4 regions of the Candidatus Thiodiazotropha sp. LNASS1 genome follow, and region 4 is predicted to be linked to each of the others. Evidence: predicted binding sites of a transcription regulator. Region 4 holds the regulator's gene; each other region holds the start of a gene.
What was found. The regulator FliA, encoded in region 4, starts transcription of late flagellar genes. The targets are predictions, from matches to a motif close to GCTAAAGTTNNNNNNNNNNCNGCCGATA.
Positions count from the first base shown of each region.

Region 1: AB8516_RS06425 (chemotaxis protein) is a predicted target of FliA. The motif match lies at 2,599-2,626, and genes of this name have one in related genera.
Region 2: AB8516_RS18880 (methyl-accepting chemotaxis protein) is a predicted target of FliA. The motif match lies at 2,578-2,605, and genes of this name have one in related genera.
Region 3: AB8516_RS15790 (methyl-accepting chemotaxis protein) is a predicted target of FliA. The motif match lies at 2,296-2,323, and genes of this name have one in related genera.

Region 1 covers NZ_OZ156465.1:1,481,338-1,486,404, forward strand. The annotation lists gene AB8516_RS06410 (hemerythrin domain-containing protein) at 1-281, opposite strand, end outside; gene AB8516_RS06415 (TrkA family potassium uptake protein) at 278-1,981, opposite strand; gene AB8516_RS06420 (DUF6394 family protein) at 2,010-2,393, opposite strand; gene AB8516_RS06425 (chemotaxis protein) at 2,712-3,680, shown strand; gene AB8516_RS06430 (UTP--glucose-1-phosphate uridylyltransferase) at 3,789-3,983, shown strand; gene AB8516_RS06435 (ATP-binding protein) at 3,973-5,067, shown strand, end outside.
Region 2 covers NZ_OZ156465.1:4,236,794-4,241,860, reverse strand. The annotation lists gene sthA (Si-specific NAD(P)(+) transhydrogenase) at 1-582, shown strand, start outside; gene AB8516_RS18880 (methyl-accepting chemotaxis protein) at 784-2,439, opposite strand; gene AB8516_RS18875 (enoyl-CoA hydratase-related protein) at 2,671-3,465, opposite strand; gene AB8516_RS18870 (putative bifunctional diguanylate cyclase/phosphodiesterase) at 4,061-5,067, shown strand, end outside.
Region 3 covers NZ_OZ156465.1:3,564,225-3,569,291, reverse strand. The annotation lists gene AB8516_RS15800 (methyl-accepting chemotaxis protein) at 1-711, opposite strand, end outside; gene AB8516_RS15795 (SIMPL domain-containing protein) at 1,298-2,017, shown strand; gene AB8516_RS15790 (methyl-accepting chemotaxis protein) at 2,383-3,513, shown strand; gene AB8516_RS15785 (SufE family protein) at 3,555-4,007, opposite strand; gene AB8516_RS15780 (HesB/IscA family protein) at 4,036-4,362, opposite strand; gene AB8516_RS15775 (SUF system Fe-S cluster assembly protein) at 4,573-4,914, opposite strand; gene sufD (Fe-S cluster assembly protein SufD) at 4,962-5,067, opposite strand, start outside.
Region 4 covers NZ_OZ156465.1:62,481-67,547, forward strand. The annotation lists gene flhF (flagellar biosynthesis protein FlhF) at 1-774, shown strand, start outside; gene AB8516_RS00310 (MinD/ParA family protein) at 809-1,642, shown strand; gene AB8516_RS00315 (RNA polymerase sigma factor FliA) at 1,645-2,391, shown strand; gene cheY (chemotaxis response regulator CheY) at 2,447-2,830, shown strand; gene AB8516_RS00325 (protein phosphatase CheZ) at 2,856-3,590, shown strand; gene AB8516_RS00330 (chemotaxis protein CheA) at 3,662-5,067, shown strand, end outside.

The DNA.
Region 1 (5,067 bases), 1.4 Mb from region 4:
CGAGCCAGCCCAATCAGGTCGCCATGCTCCTTGCATATTCGATCGTAGAGCGCCTTGTGCGCCTGCATCGATTTCTTGCGGAAGGCTATTTTATTGATCTGATCTTCGGTGGGGTGATGCGATTGTTCGGCGTAGTGCTCGATGTAATCCAGCATTTCGATCTTGAGATCGAAGTTCGCTTCACGACCGGCACTCAGTGCATCCAGTTCTCTGCTCAACAAATCGAGCAGACGAGCCAGATTGATATGGTCTTTGTGGAGTTTTTCCAGTAGTGGTCTCATATCACCTCTCTTTTTCTTAATCGACGCCAAACCCACCCCTCCGGCCTGGACTCACCCGTTAGAATATAGTTCAAGGCATTCTCATTTTGCAGGGTCCAGAGCATGCGGTTTTTGGCATAGTAAGATCCACAGAAGAGCAAATGATCGTCTTTTTGCACCTTGAGGTCCATTTCAGGCAGTAAAAAATAGTCATTGTGGCGATAGAGCATCAGCGGAATACAGGAAAGTTTACTGTTTCTATCCCGGGGATCCGTCATCAGATCCCCCAGAGTCAGCTGATTCCCGCGTTTGACGAAAGCACACACAGCATGTGAATCGCGCTCGGAAAATGCCACTTCCCACACCTCCGGCGCGTGATGCGTCACCAGGGCGGATATCCTGCTGATCAGCTGACAGGCCCACTCATCATCCTGATGTAACACAAGTTTAACGAACTGATGCTGCATCGGAGCGCCTAACAATACCCGAATACGGTTGGCAATAATATCGCTGGGCAGCATCACCATATCCGCCCCGACAGCCTCTATCACTGCATCATTGTGCTTGATATTCTGACGCAAGATGACGAACAAATCCCGGTTCAACTCCCTTGCGGTCATGATGATGGAGAGATTGTTGGCATCATTGTCGGTTCCCGCCACCAGGCCGACCGCCCGCTCGATCTCCGCTTGTTGAAGGGTGTCCGCCTCAGTGCCCCTGCCTTCAATGTAGGGTGAGGACGGAGTCCCCGTCATCTGGGGTTCCGCTTCCACAACGACAACCTCCAACCCCTCGCGCACAAGCTTTTCATAGACCGCCTTGCCAAAGCGGCCATAGCCGCAAATCACCCAGAGTCCTTTCGAGGGGGGATAGACAGGATCGTTGAGCATATCCCGTTGTCCCAATGAGAGCCAATCCTGCAACAGACTGAGGCACGGTGCCTGAATAGCGGTCGCCAAATGCAGCGCGAAAGCATCGAAAGGATCGATGATGAAATCGGTGCCGAAGGAGGCCATGTTTTTTTCCACATCATGGGAGTCGGCCCGACAGATCACCCCGATTTCGGGATGCAGCAGTTTCGCTGTTATGGCGATCATCAAATTGACTTCATTGGCGTTGGTCAGCGCCACCACCCCTTCACACAGCGGATGCTTAAGGCCGGCTTCCAGAAGATGGTCCGGCAGACTGGCATCGCCACACAGGCCAGGAACATACTCACGCAGATTCTCCAGCTTAAGCATATTGACACGGTCTTCGAGTATATCGATCACAACCGCGTGCTGGTTTCTGTCAGTCAATGCCTTGACCAATGCCTCACCGGTTTGACCATATCCACAAATCAGATAAAAAGACTCTCGCATTCTATTGATTTGCTTTGTAAATCTCCGCTCAGTTAAAGCGTTTTGAAAGGTTTCGTCCTTGAGCAGGGCCAATACAGTACCGATGGAGTAGAGCCACACCACCACGGTAAAGAAGATGGAAAAGCTGACCCATAGACGCTGTCCCGCAGTGAAGGCGTAGGGTATTTCGCCGAAACCGATGGTGCTGGACATGAAACTGACGAAGTAGAAGGCATGGAAGAAATCCATATACACAACATTACCGTCGGCATCCTTGCCCGGAATCAGCACCAGACCCAGCATGGCGATCGAATAGGTCATCACCAGGGTCAACAGCGGCGCCCGCATGCGCCTGAAGATAAGAAAAAAGATATTGTTCATGGGGTGAAACGACCGCGCCTGGATCTGTTTAACGGCGCAGCATGACAGTCTCGATGATCAACAATACAACGGAAACCACATTCGCCAACATTGCACCGCCGGAGAGTGAGACGATACTGGCCGTGGTGACCGTGGTAAGACCGCTCTCGGTGACGTGCACCGCCACCGTCCATACAAGGGCGGCGGCAAACAGCTGCAGTAAGGCAACCAGACTGGTTGCCAGTAGTACCGCCCCCATCTGGGTCCGATCACCGAACTTGAGTACAGTGGCGATCAGATTGACCACGATGACCGCGAACAGCTCGTAGACATGGTGATGATCCGGGTTGTCCAGTTCACCGACAAAAAAACCAAAATTCAGTGTCAGGGCAAGTACAATGAAAAAACCAAAAACCACCTTCTCCGGATTCACACCGATTCTCCTCTATTTACCCATCAAATGACTTATGATTCAGATCTTGGTGTAAAAGCTACTTTTTTTCCAGTCATTTAGACATACCCCACGAATTCAGCCGTGATCAATACAGCCAGCCATCATGGGTGTGGCATCCCCAATCTCCCTGATTTCGATGACACCTGTGCAACGGCTATGTTCTGCACCTATACAGGCCTCACCAGCTAAAGCTTTCTGATACCTGACCGCTACAAAATGCATGAGGAACAGAGCTTCAGCATTATCAAGTTCCGCTCCGACCACAGAAAACGCCCTCTATTTTAGAGTAACAGGACCATGTCAAATTTTATTAAATCTGTAGATGACCGCACGCGTCTGGCTGGCACCAACCGACTGGAGGTCCTTCTTTTCAGCCTGGGTAAAGATCTCAGAACCGGCCGCGAAGAGACCTACGGCGTCAATGTCTTCAAGGTTCGTGAAGTGATGCTGGTACCGGAAATCACCCATGCACCGGATATGCCCCCATCGGTGGAGGGCATGGTGAGTCTGCGGGGAAATATGATACCTGTGATCAATCTGCCTGATTTTTGCGGTATTCAGACAGAAGAGAGGCCGGGTATTCTAATCGTCACGGAATACAATAAAAATGTGCAGGGATTCCTGGTACATGCGGTGGATACCATCGAGCGCCTGGCCTGGGAAGACGTCAAGGTGCCGCCGACCATGATGGCGCAGCAGCATGGCGGACTGGTGACCGCAGTCACAGAGCTGAAGGATAAGCGATTGGTCATGATCATGGACGTGGAGATGGTCCTCAGCCAGACATCGGGATTTGGACAGAATTCCGAAATCTTCGAGGGCATTCAGGATATCGGCGATAGTGATATCACTCTGCTGTTCGCCGATGATTCTGCCGTTGCCCGCGACCAAATTATCCGCACCATGGAGCATATGGGCATCAAATATATCGGCACCACCAATGGCGCAGAAGCCTGGAGCAAGCTCAAAGAGATTGCCGAACGGGCATCCGCCACCGGTCATAAACCCAGTGATTTCATACAGATCATACTGACTGATGTTGAAATGCCGGAAATGGACGGTTATGTGCTTACCAAGAAGATCAAGGAGGATGCTCGCTTCAGCAATATTCCCATCATTATGCACTCTTCTCTTTCGGCAGATGCCAACATGGCATTGGGCAAGGGCGTAGGCGCCGATGCCTATGTCCCAAAATTTGAGCCCACCGAGCTTTCAGCCAAATTGCATGAAATGATCGAAAATATTCACGCCCAGAAAACCTCTTGACGGTCTCTATCGCCCGATACGGCTAGACCCTGGCAGCCAGCGACTGAAGCTGGCTGCTTTCCCTGCCGGGGGGTTGTTACCTAAGGTAACAACTGCTAGGCTCTGGGAATGCGAGAACAACCGCCACCCGACCGACTGATAGACCGCACCGTAGCCCTGGGTCTGCTGATCCTGTTGCTGTTTTCAACGCCCATTATGATCTGGTGGACTTCTCCGGGAAGTCCATGGTACCTCCCCTATATCATCTGGATGGCGGTTATCTGCTTCATTGCATGGATCAACCAGCGACACCATGAGCCATGATCTCTGGTTACTCTTCGGCATAGGCTTTCTCTACCTGGGATTGCTGTTTGTCATCGCCCATGCGGGAGACAGCGGTCGAATTCCCGAACGTCTGATACGCCACCCTTTGACCTATGTTCTCTCTCTCGGCGTCTACGCCACGACCTGGACCTTCTATGGCAGCGTCGGCTTCGCGAAGACCCAGGGCTATCTCTTTTTGACCATCTATCTGGGAGTGACACTGGCATTCGCCCTGACGCCAATCCTGTTTCAACCACTGCTTCGCCTTACCCGCGAATACCAGCTGACATCCCTGGCCGACCTGTTCGCTTTCCGCTATCGCAGTCAACTGGCGGGCATTCTGGTCACCCTGTTCATGCTGGTGGGCACCTTGCCCTATATCGCACTGCAGATCCGCGCAGTCACCGACTCCCTGCAGATGATCAGCCATACTGTGGCACCACGTATCCTGGCCTTGATCTTTTGTTCCACACTGGTGGTGTTCGCTATTCTGTTCGGCGCCAGGCACAGCACCAGTCGCGAAAAACACCGAGGCCTGGTGTTGGCGATTGCATTTGAATCGATAGTCAAGCTGGTGGCCTTACTCGTCATTGGCCTGGTAACGCTGTTTGGTGTATTCGATGGGTTTTCAGGTCTCGACAAATGGCTTGCCGCACATCCTGAGATGCTCGATCGCCTCTATCAGCCAGTCAGAGAGGGTCCCTGGTCGACCCTGTTGCTACTGGCCTTCGCAGCCGCCTTTCTGTTACCACGGCAATTTCATATGTTGTTCGCGGAGAACCTGGAACCCAAGGCATTGAAGACCGCCACCTGGGGCTTCCCTCTTTTTCTCCTGCTGATCAATCTACCGATCCCCCTGATTCTTTGGGGAGGAGAGGCTCTCGGTCTCAGCATGCCTCCCGACTATTTCGCCCTCGGCATCACCCTCGATCAAGGCCCCTCCTGGTTACCGTTTCTCGCCTTTATCGGCGGTATTTCGTCAGCCAGCGCGATGATGATCATCACCACGCTGGCGCTGTCGTCGATGACATTGAACCACATCCTGCTCCCCACCAATTTTCCCGATCCGCAGGTCAATCTCTAT
Region 2 (5,067 bases), 4.2 Mb from region 4:
AACACCGAGGCCATGGGCCTGGATGATATCGGGGTATCGATCAATCATCGCGGTCAAATCGAGGTCGATAAGACCTACGCCACTTCCCAACCCCATATCTATGCCGTGGGCGATGTGGTCGGCCCCCCTGCCCTGGCCAGCGCCAGTTACGATCAGGGCCGCTTCGTCGGCGCCCAGATCGCCACCGGAGATCCCGATTGGCAACTGATCGATGAGTTTCCCACCGGGATCTACACCCTGCCCGAGATCAGCTCGGTCGGCCGCACCGAACGGGAACTGACTGCACAGAAGATACCCTATGAGGTCGGTCACGCCACCTTCCGCACCATTGCCCGGGCACAGATCACCGGTCACGAAGTTGGCATGCTGAAGCTGCTGTTCCACCGGGAAACCCTGGAGATCCTCGGTATCCACTGCTTCGGCGAAGGAGCCTCCGAGATCGTCCACATCGGTCAAGCCATCATGGCCCAACCGGGAGATGCCAACAGCCTGCTCTATTTCACGGAAAACACCTTCAACTACCCAACCATGGCCGAGGCCTACCGCGTCGCAGCCCTCAACGGTCTAAACCGGATTTTCTGAACTCAGCCATGAATCGAGTCATTGATTAGCTGCCAATAAACTTCGATTACCACAAATTTCCGCTAATAATCATGCTCAATAAAGTACAAATTGTTGAATTGCATACTAAGAATATAATGACGGGATCCGCGTGGAGCTGTCAGAAGAACATGCAGATGAACCGCATTCGAAAAGTACGAATGCGGCTTGATGATTAACAGATCATACTTTAAATAGTTCTACCAGTCCCTTGAGCTGTTCGGCCAATTTAGCCAGATCATTACTTGCCTGAGATGTCTGCTGGGCACCTGCTGCCGACTGCTCCGCCACCTCATTGATGCTGACGATACTGCGGTTGATCTCTTCGGTGACCGAGTTCTGCTCCTCGGCCGCGCTGGCGATCTGTGTGTTCATATTCGAGATCTGCTCAACGGCGGTGTTTATGGTCTCCAATGCTTCACCGGCGGCAGCGGCCTGCTCCACGCCGACCTGGGTCATCTCCTTGCCCTCAGCCATCACTTTCACCGCATTATTGGCGCCGGCCTGTAGCTTGCTGATCATCTCCTCGATCTCTTGGGTAGACTCCTGGGTGCGTCCGGCAAGTGTGCGAACCTCATCCGCTACCACGGCGAAACCACGGCCCTGCTCACCGGCCCGAGCCGCCTCTATCGCCGCATTGAGGGCCAGCAGGTTGGTCTGTTCGGCGATGCTCTTGATCACATCGAGGACCGAACCGATGTTCATACTCTCGGATTCGAGCTGCTGGATCACACCCGCGGCCTGTTCCACTTCTTTGGCCAACTCACCGATAGCGTCGATCACTTTATCGATCACCTGCTTACCCTGGTGAAAGGTATTATCCGCCTCACGGGCCGCCTCAGCTGCATCGACGGCGTTACGCGCGACCTCCTGCACCGTGGCGCTCATCTCGTTCATCGCCGTAGCCACTTGGCTGGTCTCTGTTAATTGCTGGCTGATACCTTGTGTGGTCTGGGTGGTCACCGTCGAGGTCTCCTCAGCCGCCGAGGCAAGCTGAGATACCGAATCCTTGACCTCATTGATGGTGTCATGGAATTTATCCGCCATTTTGTTGAAAGCAGAGGCGATGCGGCCGAGTTCATCCTTGTTGCTATATTCCACCCGCGCTCCCAGATCGCCTTCTGACAGTTGTTTGGCCTTCAGCTCAATCTGGTTGACGCCCTGTGTAATCGTGGTGATCGTGTGATAGGCAAGCACTAGACTGATGATCGCGCCGATAGCCAAACTGATGACAACCCAGGTGATCATGGAGTGGTAGTTCTCACCGGACTCGGTGAAGAACGCTGCGGCCTCCTCTTCCTGGAGGTTGACCAGGGATTCAATGGTTTCCTTCATCTCCTTCATGACAGGATTAACCACACTCAATACCAGGCTTTCAGCCTCATGATAGTGTCCCGTCCTGATGCCTTCCTCGATCTTTTCTATCGCCTCCTTTTCGAATTTCACCAGTTCAGCCTGGAAGAGAGCCGCCAACCGCTTCTCCTCGGCATCCAGGTGGGAGTTCATGAATTCCGCCCAATGTTTATCGATCTCCTTGATGTTATGATCGACTTGTTCAAGATGCACCGACACGGGATGGTCATGCATCGAGGAGAAGGAGGAGTTTGGGTCGTGCTGCAACGAGAGCAGGACCTGCGACCGGCTATCCTCGGCCGCTTCCAGAATAATCCCCAGGGCCCGTATATGCGCCATGTCTTGGTTGTACAGCTCATCGATGGCATGAGCGGCGTTGCGCATGCCATTGAGACCTAGCAGTCCCACGAAGAGCGCCACACATAGCACCAGACCGACCATGATATAGAGACGTAGTTTAATAGGAAGATTATGAAGAAATGACATTGCAATCACCCTTTGTGAATTTTTGAAAGTCGCCAGTTCACTCTTGACTCATACTTTCACTTCACTGTGATCAAAACCTCCCTACCTGGAATCCTGAACTTGCGCCTGACGGCTCAGAGATACACGTGACATCTCTATAATCGACATTACAAATCAAATCTTTAGTAAAGAGCTTATTATTGAGGCACCCTGGAAGTCACCCGGCGGCTTGTAGTTCCGCCAGGCGGTTCATCACACCCCCTTGAACTCAGGTTTGCGTTTTTCCAGGAAGGCCGCCATGCCCTCTTTCTGCTCTGCGGAAGAGAAACAGAGACCGAAGGCCTGGCTCTCGATCTGGCAGCCGCTATCCAGGTCGAGGCTCGCTCCCCTGACGATGGCCTGTTTACTCAAACGAACCGCCAGCGGGCCTTTTTGACAGATCGTGCCAGCTATGGAAAGGGCCTCATCCATCAGCCTATCCTGCGGATAGACATGGTTGACGAGGCCCCAGTTCAGGGCTTCATTCGCATCGACATGGCGACCGCTGACGATCATTTCCATGGCCCTGGCGGGACCGATGAGTCTGGACAATCTCTGGGTGGCGCCAAAACCGGGAGTGATCCCCAAATTGACTTCCGGTTGACCAAACACGGCATTTTCCGAGGCGATGATCCAATCACAAGCCATGGCAAGTTCGCAACCGCCGCCGAGGCAGTAGCCGTTGACGACGGCGATCACCGGTATTGGCAGCATCTCGAGCCGGCGGAATAGCGTCATAGCGGTTTGAGAAAAGGCCATCCCCTCCACTGCCGATTTATCTCGCATTTCACTGATATCGGCCCCCGCGACAAATGCCTTCTCACCCGCCCCTGTAATCAACAGCACCCGCGCCTCAGCATCGTTCGCAACCTCATCCAGTGCCAGCGCAAACTCCCTGAATATTTCAGTGTTGAGTGCATTCAGGCTGGCGGGCCGGTTTAAGGTCAGAAGGTAGGTTCCCTGCTCGATCAGCTCAAGATCAAGGGATTTATAGGATTGTGTGTTCATTTTAGGGCCCAGGGTTGGTTGGCATGGATAATCTGCATGGAAATACAGCTTTGCGTTAATCCATTCTATGGCAAGCAAACTGCTAATGTGTAGCGCATGTGTATTGAATTCACCCAGGATATGGCGCGTCACTCCGCTTACCCCTGTACTACCTCAACCAAATGATCCACGAATGTTGTCAGATATTTAACAATTCATGGTGGGCTGTTTAACGGTCAGAAGTAGCGCCTCTGTGCCGTTTATTTCGACAATAGACCGGTAATTAAAGCCTTGGAGAGGAAGTTTTTTCACAATCTGGCTCGCCCTGGCTTGTTCAGAGCTCTCTCAACTTAACTGAGACTTGAAATAGCCCTACTTTTTTATAGATAATCACAGTTACCCTAAAACTATAGATTCTATAGATATATTTGGCCTTATCCCCGCCAGATTCTTTTGGAACGCCCCCAGGCGGGCGCTCCCCACTTCACGGCCTTTACCCCGCCGATAGATAAACTGCTTACCTCAACGAGGCATACAGGCAGTTGGATGCGCACGTGTGCGTGCCATTGGTGGCGGTATTCGAGTGGATGATGGACAGGATGCACGGAGATAGTGGATGAGAAAACGGACACAGGTTCTCAGTCGGTCCAAAGGGCGATCAAGCAAAGGCCGGTCCCAGATCAGAGGAAAACCTAAAGCAACCAAGTCGGATACAGGCTTGGCTGAGCGTATCGTCACCTTATTCAAGGACGGAATCCTTGTTACCGACCTTGAATTGAATATCGTGGAGATCAATCAAGCCTTCACCAGGGTAACGGGATATACCAGAGATGAAGCCTTGGGCAAGACGCCTCGTATACTCTCTTCGGGACGGCATGGCAGAGACTTTTACTGTCAGATGTGGAATGACTTGAATGAAAAAGGCCATTGGCAGGGAATCATCTGGAATCGAAGAAAAAATGGCGAGATCTACCCCGAGTGTCTGTCGATCGAAACCATTGCAGACACGCGGGGTGAACCGACCCACTATCTGGGGATATTTTCCGACATAAGCCACCAGGAAGCGATCAAGAATCAGATCCACCATATGGCTTACTACGACAACCTGACCGGTCTACCTAATCGGGAGCTCTTCTCAGATCGGCTCGAACTGAGTATTTCCCAGGCAATAAGGGAAAGGCTGATGGTTGCACTCTTTTTTCTCGACCTGGACCATTTCAAGGATATCAACGATTCGCTTGGTCATTCAATTGGCGATCAACTATTGAGTGCGGTAGCCCGCCGTTTAACGGATACGCTACGGGAATCGGATACTATTGCCCGTTTTGGCGGTGACGAGTTCACTGTCATTCTTTCCAGAATCTCAGACAAAGGACAAGTTGAGAACGTCGCCAAAAAAGTTATCGCAACATTCAAAAAACCCTTCAGGATAGACGACCATGAAATATACATCAGCACCAGCACCGGGATCTGTCTGTTTCCGGAACATGGGGATAATTGCGAGAATATGATCAGACATGCCGACACTGCAATGTACCAGGCAAAAGATAAAGGGAAAAACTGTTACGCGTTCTACACCTCAGAGATGGGTGAATTGCATAATAATCGTGTTTATCTGCGGGA
Region 3 (5,067 bases), 3.5 Mb from region 4:
TTTACCCATGGTCTGGTGACTCTGCTCTATCAGGCCAAGGGTTCTGGTCTGGGAATCGACGACATGTGACACCGCCTCTTGATTCTCTTCGGCCTTTTGCATGTTGTCAGTGGCTATGGAAGAGACTTTCTGCATCTCATCGGTGATACGTATAAGATCATTCTGGCTCAGCAACAGATTGCTCATGATCTGACTGGTATTCAGTTCCTGCAGCTCAGCCGCCATTTCATTGCGTTTGATATAATTTGCATTTTCTGACATTGCATCCAGTGATTCATTGATACGCGCCAGAGTCTTTTCCAATTCACCATGCAATCCAGTAGGCAAGGTGCGGCGATAATAGCGGCCGTTGGAAACCAGCTCAAAACTGGTCTTGACCTCTCTGAAGAATGTCTCTAACTGATCCAGCGATTCATTCAGGTTCCATGCGATATGCCCTGCTTCCCCCATCCAGGGCACCCTGGTAATGCGGGAAGTGAACTGCCCCTGAAGCATCTCCTGCAATGCCCTTTCGATCTCCTGCATGACATAGAACGGCATCTTCATCCGATGTCCGACCAGCACGGCAGTTGAGATGGAAAGCAAAGGAAATATCCAGAGCCAGTGTTGGTAACCGCCCGACAACAGGACCGATAGAATGGTCAGCAGGTTCAGGATAACGAAAACCGCTACAAGGACCTTCAGCCTGGTGGCTAAGTACAGACGTTTCATAACTCTTAAACCCTTCCACACATATGGCTTGACCCACTAATGTGGTTCGCGAAACACGCTACGCCAATAGCAATGGTCTCCCAAAGCCTGTTGACAACACCACGCGGGTTATCCGGGTGGCGGATGATATTGTGCGGCTTACCCAGCAGTCCACTTTTACAGAGACCGCTGCTATGCATGAAATCCCGGTTTACCTACCTGATTCTCCCTTTAGCACCCGATGTTGATACGATAATGTTATTGTTTTCCAGAACCACTTCATTACCTGAGGGCGGAATATTGCCTTCCATTTCAACCCGCGGAATTTCAACTATTTCCTGCAAGCTGCAGTAATCTATATCGCCTGACTGGACAATAACTTTAAGTTCGCCGGGAGGATAAGAATCCGATCTTCCCTGGAAGCCTGTGGATCCGCTCCACCTACCCATTAATGGATACAAATTGGCAGTTGTACATAATTATCAGACAATTACTATAGGATTATACCGACAGGTCTGAACCCGGACAGTGTGTGAGCGGGTAGCAGCGACTGATACCAGCCGACCCATTGCAGATGGGCATAACCAAAACGATGACAGGAGGTTGCATGTCCAGATCGAGCATACAGAAACTACCCGCATCTCTCCTCGTCTGTCTCAGCCTGATGGTGCCGCAATCCCCACTACAGGCTGAGGGACAGACCCACCACTACGATCATGTGAAACTACACAGCAGTGCTTCGGCTGAAGTTGAGAACGACACCCTGATCGCGGTCCTCTATGCACAGAAGGAGGGGAGTGACCCTGGATCGCTGACTGATAGCGTCAACCGCCTGATCGCTCAGGCCGTTAGTGAAGCAACAGGCAGAGAAGGCATCAAGGTACAGACCCTCGGCTATCAGACTTCGCCAATCTACCAGCAGCAGAGGCTGACTGGCTGGCGTGTACGCCAATCGATCCGCCTGCAGAGCACCCACAGCGACAGGCTGAGTAAACTGCTGAATCAGCTGCAGTCAACCCTGGCTCTGGACTCAATCAGCTATGCAATCTCGCCGGCGCAAAGGGAAAAGGTGGAGGAGTCGCTGACGCTGCAGGCGATCGACGCCTTCCGCAAACGTGCTGACCTGGTGACGAAACAGTTTGGACGAAACGCATATCGCCTGGTGGAAATATCAATACAGGCATCGGACCGGCCGGTTCAGCCTTTCCGAATGCGCGCCAACATGATGGCCCTGGAGGGAGCATCTGCTGCCCCTACACTCGCTGCGGGAAGTCAGACACTGCGCATCGAGGCCACCGGCACCATCGAGTTGCAGTTAGACCGGTAACGACGCCCCTGAATCGCTAATAACCGATCGGACCGTCTCTCCATGAAGATTGAAGTACCCTAGGAGACCGCTGATGTCTCCCGGCTGGATACAAGAAATCATACATTTCGCTGCCCATCGAAAGCTGTTATAGATCACTCCGGATTTAATCCAAAACCTTATAACCAAGCAAGACCCCAGGTTATACAACATATGGCCGGGACAGCACCGACAGCAATACCTTTAATAAAGATGTCTATGTTTTCTCACAGTATTTTACATTTTCGTAACCTTTTTAACCTTTATTTTTGCGATTATCGGCCGCTATAGGCATATCTAATTCAGTAAAACTCGTAGTCGTTAACTTTCTTCATCCGAGAATTCTTATGTTTGGCATATCTAATAAGAAACAGATCTCTCAGTTACAACAGCAGTTGGAAGAGAAGAGCGGTCAGGTCGAATTGCAGGCCGCACAGATCTCCACACTCCAGGAAGAGAATGCACAATTGCGTCAACGGATTGAAGAGGAATCAAAAGAACTGCATCTGCAACAACAGTTACTGGGAAATTTTTCCACACTGAGTGACTCTTTCAGTGAGCTTCAGCACTCTTTGATGCATACAGCCACGAACATGAAAGATGAAAAGGTGAATGCCATCCGCGGTTCTGAGATTTCAACCCAGGCAATCGCCAGCGTCGAGGTCATGCACAGTGAAATCGACAGTGTCACCCAGATCTCCCAACAGAGTTCCGAAAGTGTTGATAAACTGGGTACGATCGCCGATAACATCAGTAATTTCGTCAGTATCATTCAGGGCATATCGGAACAGACCAACCTGCTGGCATTGAATGCGGCAATCGAGGCTGCGCGTGCTGGCGAGATGGGAAGGGGGTTTGCCGTGGTCGCCGATGAAGTTCGCAGTCTGGCCGGGCGTACACGGGAGGCTACAACGGAAATCGCCGCATTGGTTGACACCATCACGCAAGAGACAAAGAAATCGATGGATACCATGTCATCGATGATGGATGTAACCCACAATTTTCAGAATCAGGTCTCAGATTCCATCGCAACCATCAAACAGCAATTCGAGCTTTCGAAATCGATGGAGGAGACCATCTCCTCAACCTCACTGCGGACCTTCGTGGAGCTGGCGAAGTTCGATCATCTGGTTTTCAAGTTCAGCATCTACAAGGCCTTTCTCGGTCTGGCCGAGCTCCCCGCCGACGCGCTCTCTGATCACAGGAGTTGCCGCCTGGGCCAGTGGTATTATAACGGCGAAGGGGTTTCTTGCTTCTCCAACCTTCCCGGTTATCGTGAAATCGAAGCACCCCATCAGGACGTTCACAAATACGGCAAACAGGCCCTTATTCATCTTGAAAGCGGGGATAAACAGGCCAGTATCAACAACATCGGCATGATGGAAGAGGCCAGTATGCAGGTCATATCGAACCTTGAGGGATTGGCACAGTCTGGCGAGTCTAATGCGCATATCCTGTGCACGGATGATGCACAATGATAGAGACGGCCATGGCAGACGCCTTTGAAGGCCGTTACAGATTACGACAAAATGGTTGGCTCGAGCTTTGATGTCTCGACTTTCGAGAGGGCCTCGGCCCTCTCGATCATTTTTTCCACAATGGCATAGATGCCGACATGCCTGCTCGGACTCAGATGCTCCTGCAGCTTAAGTCGCGTGAAGAGAGCATCCACGTCCAACTCATGAATTTCACTCAAGGTACGATGGGATAGCAGGTCTATCAAAAGCGCCAGCACACCCTTGATGATCGCGGTATCACAATCGCCTTTGAAAAAGATCAGCGCCGGATTGTCTTCATCCCGATGTGCTGAGACGTGAACGGTACTCATACAGGGCTTGACCCAGTTCTCTTCCACCTTCAAAACATCCGGCATGGCGGGCAACGCCTCTCCCAGTTCAATGAGGTATTGATAACGCCCGTCCCAATTGTCGAAAAACTCGAAGTTTTCCACGATCTCGTCGATTTCGCTCATCCCGTTCTCCAGACCTTGAGGCGGCTGTTTACACACTGAAAGACTCACCGCAACCACACTGTTCCTTGCTATTCGGATTGATGAAATCGAAACCCTCATTGAGCATATTCGCCTTGACATAATCCACTGTCATACCGTCGAGCATCGGCAAGCTCTTACTATCGACAACGATTTTTACACCATGGGATTCGAACAATCGATCATCCTCTCCCACCCGTACTGCATAGTCGACCACATAAGCGAAACCGGTACAGCCGCTCTTTCTGGTACCCAGACGCAATCCAATTGCGCCATCTCTATGAGACAGCATCGATTTGACATGCCCGGCGGCGCTCTCAGTCAGTTGAATTGCCATAACACACCTCTAATTAAGGCAAACAAAGTACCGAAACGGACCCTGGTTGCCCACTCTAATCAGCCATTTGGCAAGCGACTTTCCACAATTTTGAGTTTAGAATTTATGTAAAAACAAGCGCAGCCTATCAACTCAAAACTTTTCAGCAGCTTTTACGATCTAAACCATCTCTTTCCAATAACTGCCCTGCCGTATAATCAGCAAGGATTTTTAAAGTAGTCCCAGCTGAAATTTTGCTTCATCACTCATCCTCTCCTGGCTCCAGGGAGGCTGCCACACCAACCTTATGGTGGCATCGGTGACGCCCGGCACTGCATCGATCACTCTGCCGACCTCGTATGGCAGCGTACCCGCCACCGGACAGGCGGGTGCCGTGAGGGTCATATCGACTTCGACCTTGCCCTCGGCATCCACTTCCAGGCGATAGATCAATCCCAGATCATAGATATTGACCGGTATCTCAGGATCGTAAACAGTGCACAGGGCCTCAATCAACGCATCCCGTGTGGGTAGCGTTCTGCTGCCGGTTTCGTTGATTTGCAGTCCACTCATCTGCCAATACCGTCAATTGCCGTTTCAGTGCGAAAAACCCACGAAAATCAAAACCGCATCCGCTTTTCCAGATCACTCCTGATCTCTACACGCAGGGAATCTGTGACAAACCTGTCGATAATTTCTTCGGCAAAGCCGAGACACAACAGACGC
Region 4 (5,067 bases):
GAACTGGCATATCGTGTGGAAGATGCCGAAACACCCGAACAGGCATGGCGTCAGGCCTTGACCCAGCTCGGTGCAGAAATACCGGTTATAAAAAAGGACCTGCTCGATGAAGGCGGCACCCTTGCGCTGGTGGGACCAACCGGCGTCGGAAAGACCACCACCATTGCCAAGTTGGCTGCCAGATTCTGCCTGCGTCACGGCAATCGCCATCTTGCCCTGATTTCGGCCGACAGTTACCGGATCGGTGCTCAGGAGCAGCTACAAAACTATGGCCGAATCCTCGATGTGCCGGTTCGCAGCGTCACCTCACCGGAAGAGCTCAACAATGCCCTGCATGCCTTCGCGGAAAAACGTTTGGTTTTGATAGATACCGCCGGTATGGGACAGAGAGACCTCAAGCTGACAGAACGCCTGGCGCTGCTGCACAAGGGTAATCATCCCGTTAAATCTTTGTTGACCCTCTCCGCAACCACCCAACGCTCGGCCCTGAGTCACGCAATCCAAGCGTTCAATATCGTAAAACCTATTGGTGTCATCCTGACCAAGATGGATGAGGCCGCCTCGCTCGGGGGTGTGTTGTCCGCCGCTCTCGATGCAAAACTGCCGCTGGCCTTCGTGACTGACGGTCAGCGGGTGCCGGAGGATATTCAAAACGCCCATGCAGACAGGTTGATGAAACAGGCAGTGGAGCTGTCCGAGCTGATGGGCAGCAGTCCGGATGAGGAGTATCTGGCGATGGCTTTCGGGGGAATGAATGACTATGCACATGTCTGAACAGATCGAAGATCAGGCGACAGGGTTACGCAGGATGATCAACCCGGAACCAGTGAGAGTGATTGCGGTCACCGGTGGTAAAGGGGGGGTTGGAAAAACCAGTATATCAGCCAATCTGGGCGTTGCCTTCGCCGAACTCGGCCGTCGGGTAATGCTGCTCGATGCCGATCTGGGACTGGCAAACCTGGATGTGATCCTCGGTTTGCATGCGGAGCGAAATCTCTCCCATGTCATGCAGGGTGAATGCTCTCTGGAAGATGTCATGGTGACCGGGCCCAAAGGCATGAGGGTCGTGCCAGGCGCTTCCGGAATCCAGCATATGGCTGAAATGACACCCGCCGAGAATGCCGGATTGATCCATGCCTTCAGCGAAGTGGCCAATGATGTGGACGTTTTGTTGATCGACACGGCTGCCGGTATTTCCGATCTGGTGATCAGTTTCAGTCGTGCGGCACAGGAACAGATTGTTGTGGTATGTGATGAGCCTGCATCCATCACGGACGCTTATGCGATTATCAAGTTACTGAACCGGGAACACGGAATCAGTCGTTTCCGTATCCTGGCGAATATGGTGAAGAGCGTGCAGGAGGGGCGGGACCTTTACAATAAAATGTGCCGGGTAACCGATCAATACCTGGACGTTATGCTGAACTATATGGGCAGCATCCCATATGACGAACAACTGCGGAAGGCTGTAAGAAGTCAAAAACCCGTAGTCGAGGCCTATCCGCGCTCACGAGTATCACAGGCATTCAAGAATTTGGCCAAAAAGGCCGATAACTGGCCTGTACCCTCGGGTGTCAGCGGTGATTTGCAGTTTTTCGTCGAGCGATTGATCCAATTTTCTAGCCAATACGGGGAGATATGACGGTGAGCGGTTTAGCGACATACACCGCCATGCAGCAACAACAGAACTTTGATGATCTGGTGGATCAACATGCCGGACTGGTGAAAAGGATTGCCTATCACTTGATGAATCGGCTGCCACCGAATGTTCAGGCGGATGATCTGATTCAGGCGGGGATGCTGGGTCTGCTCGAGGCGAGTAGAAACTATGATCCCACGCAGGGCGCCAGTTTTGAGACCTATGCGGGTATCCGCATTCGCGGCGCAATGCTGGACGAGATCCGGCGCAGTGACTGGACGCCACGTTCTGTTCATCGCAAGGCACGCATGGTTGCAGAGGCGATGAGGGAAATCGAGAACAATGAAGGCCGAGACGCACGTGATGTGGAAGTGGCCGAGGCCTTGGGCATGAGCCTGGAGGACTATCACCAGATTCTGCGGGATTCGACAGGATGCCGCATATTCAGTCTGGATGAGTTGACTGCAGTGAGTGATGGCTTTCCTGTTGCACGGGAAGGGCCAGCAGATACTCCGTTTGACGGTTTACAGAAAGATGCCTTCAAGAAGGCATTGGCGGAAGCAATTGCCGGTTTGCCTGATCGCGAACGGCTGGTTATTGCCATGTATTACGATGATGAGATGAATCTTCGTGAGATAGGGCATGTACTGGGTGTCAGTGAGTCCAGGGTTTGCCAAATACACAGTCAGGCCACGCTGCGTTTGCGGTCGCGTTTGACAGATTGGCTCTCATTGGTACATGACGAAGAGTAATGGTTGGCCTGTGATCTGCTGATTGGTTATCAGCGGTAACAGGATGGAGGTAGCATTGGACAAGAATATGAAGATCCTCATTGTGGACGATTTTTCCACCATGCGGCGAATTATCAAGAATCTATTGCGCGATCTTGGGTTTAACAACACCCAGGAAGCGGATGATGGTCTTACCGCGCTACCTATGTTACAGAGCGGGAATTTCGATTTTCTCGTTTCAGACTGGAATATGCCGGGGATGACCGGTATCGATCTGCTGAAAGCCGTAAGGGCCGATGACAAGTTGGCCGCATTGCCGGTATTGATGGTGACGGCGGAGTCGAAACGAGAGCAGATCATAGAAGCGGCGCAGGCAGGTGTGAATGGCTATGTCGTCAAACCATTCACCGCCACGACCTTGGAAGAGAAGATCAATAAGATCTTCGAACGCGTGGGTTAAGTTGAGACTGGGCCGGGAGTAGAAAATGGGACAACCAGATAACCAACAACGATTAGAGATTGCAAAGTCCCTCGTTATCAGCCTGGAAGCCGGTGATGATGCGGAATCCGAGCGTTTGATTTCAAGTCTGACGCCGGCAGAGAAAAATGATGACCTGTTTCAAGAGGTGGGTCGTCTCACACGTGAACTGCATGATGCCATAAACGGCTTCCTGCTCGATGCCCGTATCTCTGACATGACGAATGTGGAGATACCCGATGCCAAGGAGCGGCTCACCTATGTCATTACCATGACCGAGCAATCCGCAAATCGCACCTTGACAGCGGTTGAACAGAGTATCCCGCTGATTGAGAAGATCGAACAACAGTCTGCAGAACTCGCAGAGCAGTGGGACAAACTGCGTTCCCGACTGCTCAATAAAGATGATTTCAAAGAGCTTAGTGGCGCACTTTCGAGTTTTTTACAAACCACCGGGACGGATGCCGGTGAGCTGCATAAGAACCTTTCGGAAGTGCTGTTGGCTCAGGATTTTCAGGATCTCACTGGTCAAATCATTCGCAAGGTCATCACCCTGGTCCATGATGTTGAAGAGAAACTTGTCATGCTGGTGCGTATTACCGGTAGCAAGCTGGACGATCCTGATCAGAAAAAAGATGTTAAAGAAGAGCTTGCAGGACCGGCTATTCCAGGGCTGGATCAGGGAGACCAAGTGACAAGTCAGGACGATGTGGACGATCTGCTCTCCAGCCTGGGATTTTAGTTATACAGGTAAGGACCGATATAGATTTCAACAACATTCGGTAAAGTTCGGTGATCTACCGGGAGCATTAGATGAGCATCGATGTCAACGACGAAATCCTTCAGGATTTTCTGGTCGAGGCTGGAGAGATACTTGAGCTGCTTAGTGAGCAGTTAGTGGATCTAGAGCAGCAACCTGATGATTTCGATCTGCTGAATGCCGTTTTTAGAGGCTTTCACACCATTAAGGGTGGTGCCGGGTTTCTATCAATAGATCCCTTGGTGGAGGTTTGCCACCGGGCTGAGGATGTCTTCAATATACTGCGCCAGGGGCAACGCAGTGTGGGTCCGGATTTAATGGACTCCGTGCTCGAAGTGCTTGATATTGTCAATGCCATGTTCGAGCAGGTGCGCGAAGGCGTCATGCCGGAACACGCGGACCGGGATCTGATCGAGCGACTCAACCGTTATGCCGTGCCGGAAGGCGAAAAGGAAGAGGTTGAGGAGGAAGAGGTTGCGGAGTCAGTTGAAACAGTCACTCAGGACGAGCAAGCACCTGTAACCGATACAGAGGTGTCGACGCAACCCGAACCACCTGCGGTGAAAGAGCAATCCTCGTCCAATGAGATCAGTGATAACGATTTCGAAACACTGCTGGATGCCATCCAGGAACCCGCCCCAGCCGGCAAAGACGACAATATCACAGAGGATGAGTTTGAAGATCTGCTGGATGAATTGCACGGCAAGGGCAAATTCACCGGCAAGCCACCGGCACAAACCAAGGCAGAAAAATCTGCGGCATCCGACGACATCTCAGAGGATGAGTTCGAGGCCCTGCTCGATGAGATACATGGTGAGGGCAAATTCAGCCCTGATAAGCTGAGCAAGGAGGAAGCGACCGCCAAGGATACGGTTAAACCGAAAGTAGCGGATAAACCTCCTGCTGGCGACGACGAAATCTCCGAAGATGAATTTGAGGATCTACTGGACCAGATCCACGGTTCGGGGAAATTTGATCCGAACAAGATTAAGCCGGATGACGCGGCCAAGGATAAAAAAGCTAAAAAAGCGGGACAGCCGGCGCAAAAGGCATCCCCTAAGAGCACGGCCAAACCAGCGAAAAAGCCGGCGGCTAAGGCAAAAACCAAACCAGCCAAAAAAGCTGCCGCAGAAGCGAAACCGAAAGCAGCGCCCAAGCAACCCAAGGCTGCCGCCAGCAAGCCTGCAGCCGAAACCTCTGTCCGTGTGGATACCCAAAGGCTCGACGATATCATGAATATGGTGGGTGAGCTGGTGCTGGTGCGTAACCGACTGGCGACACTGAAGGCCACCATGAACGATGAGGATGTGGCCAACGCGGTGGGTAATCTGGATGTGGTGACTTCCGATCTGCAATTGGCAGTCATGAAGACACGGATGCAGCCGATTAAAAAGGTCTTCGGGCGATTTCCCCGGGTGGTGCGTGATCTGGCGCGGAGTCTGAAAAAGGAGATCGATCT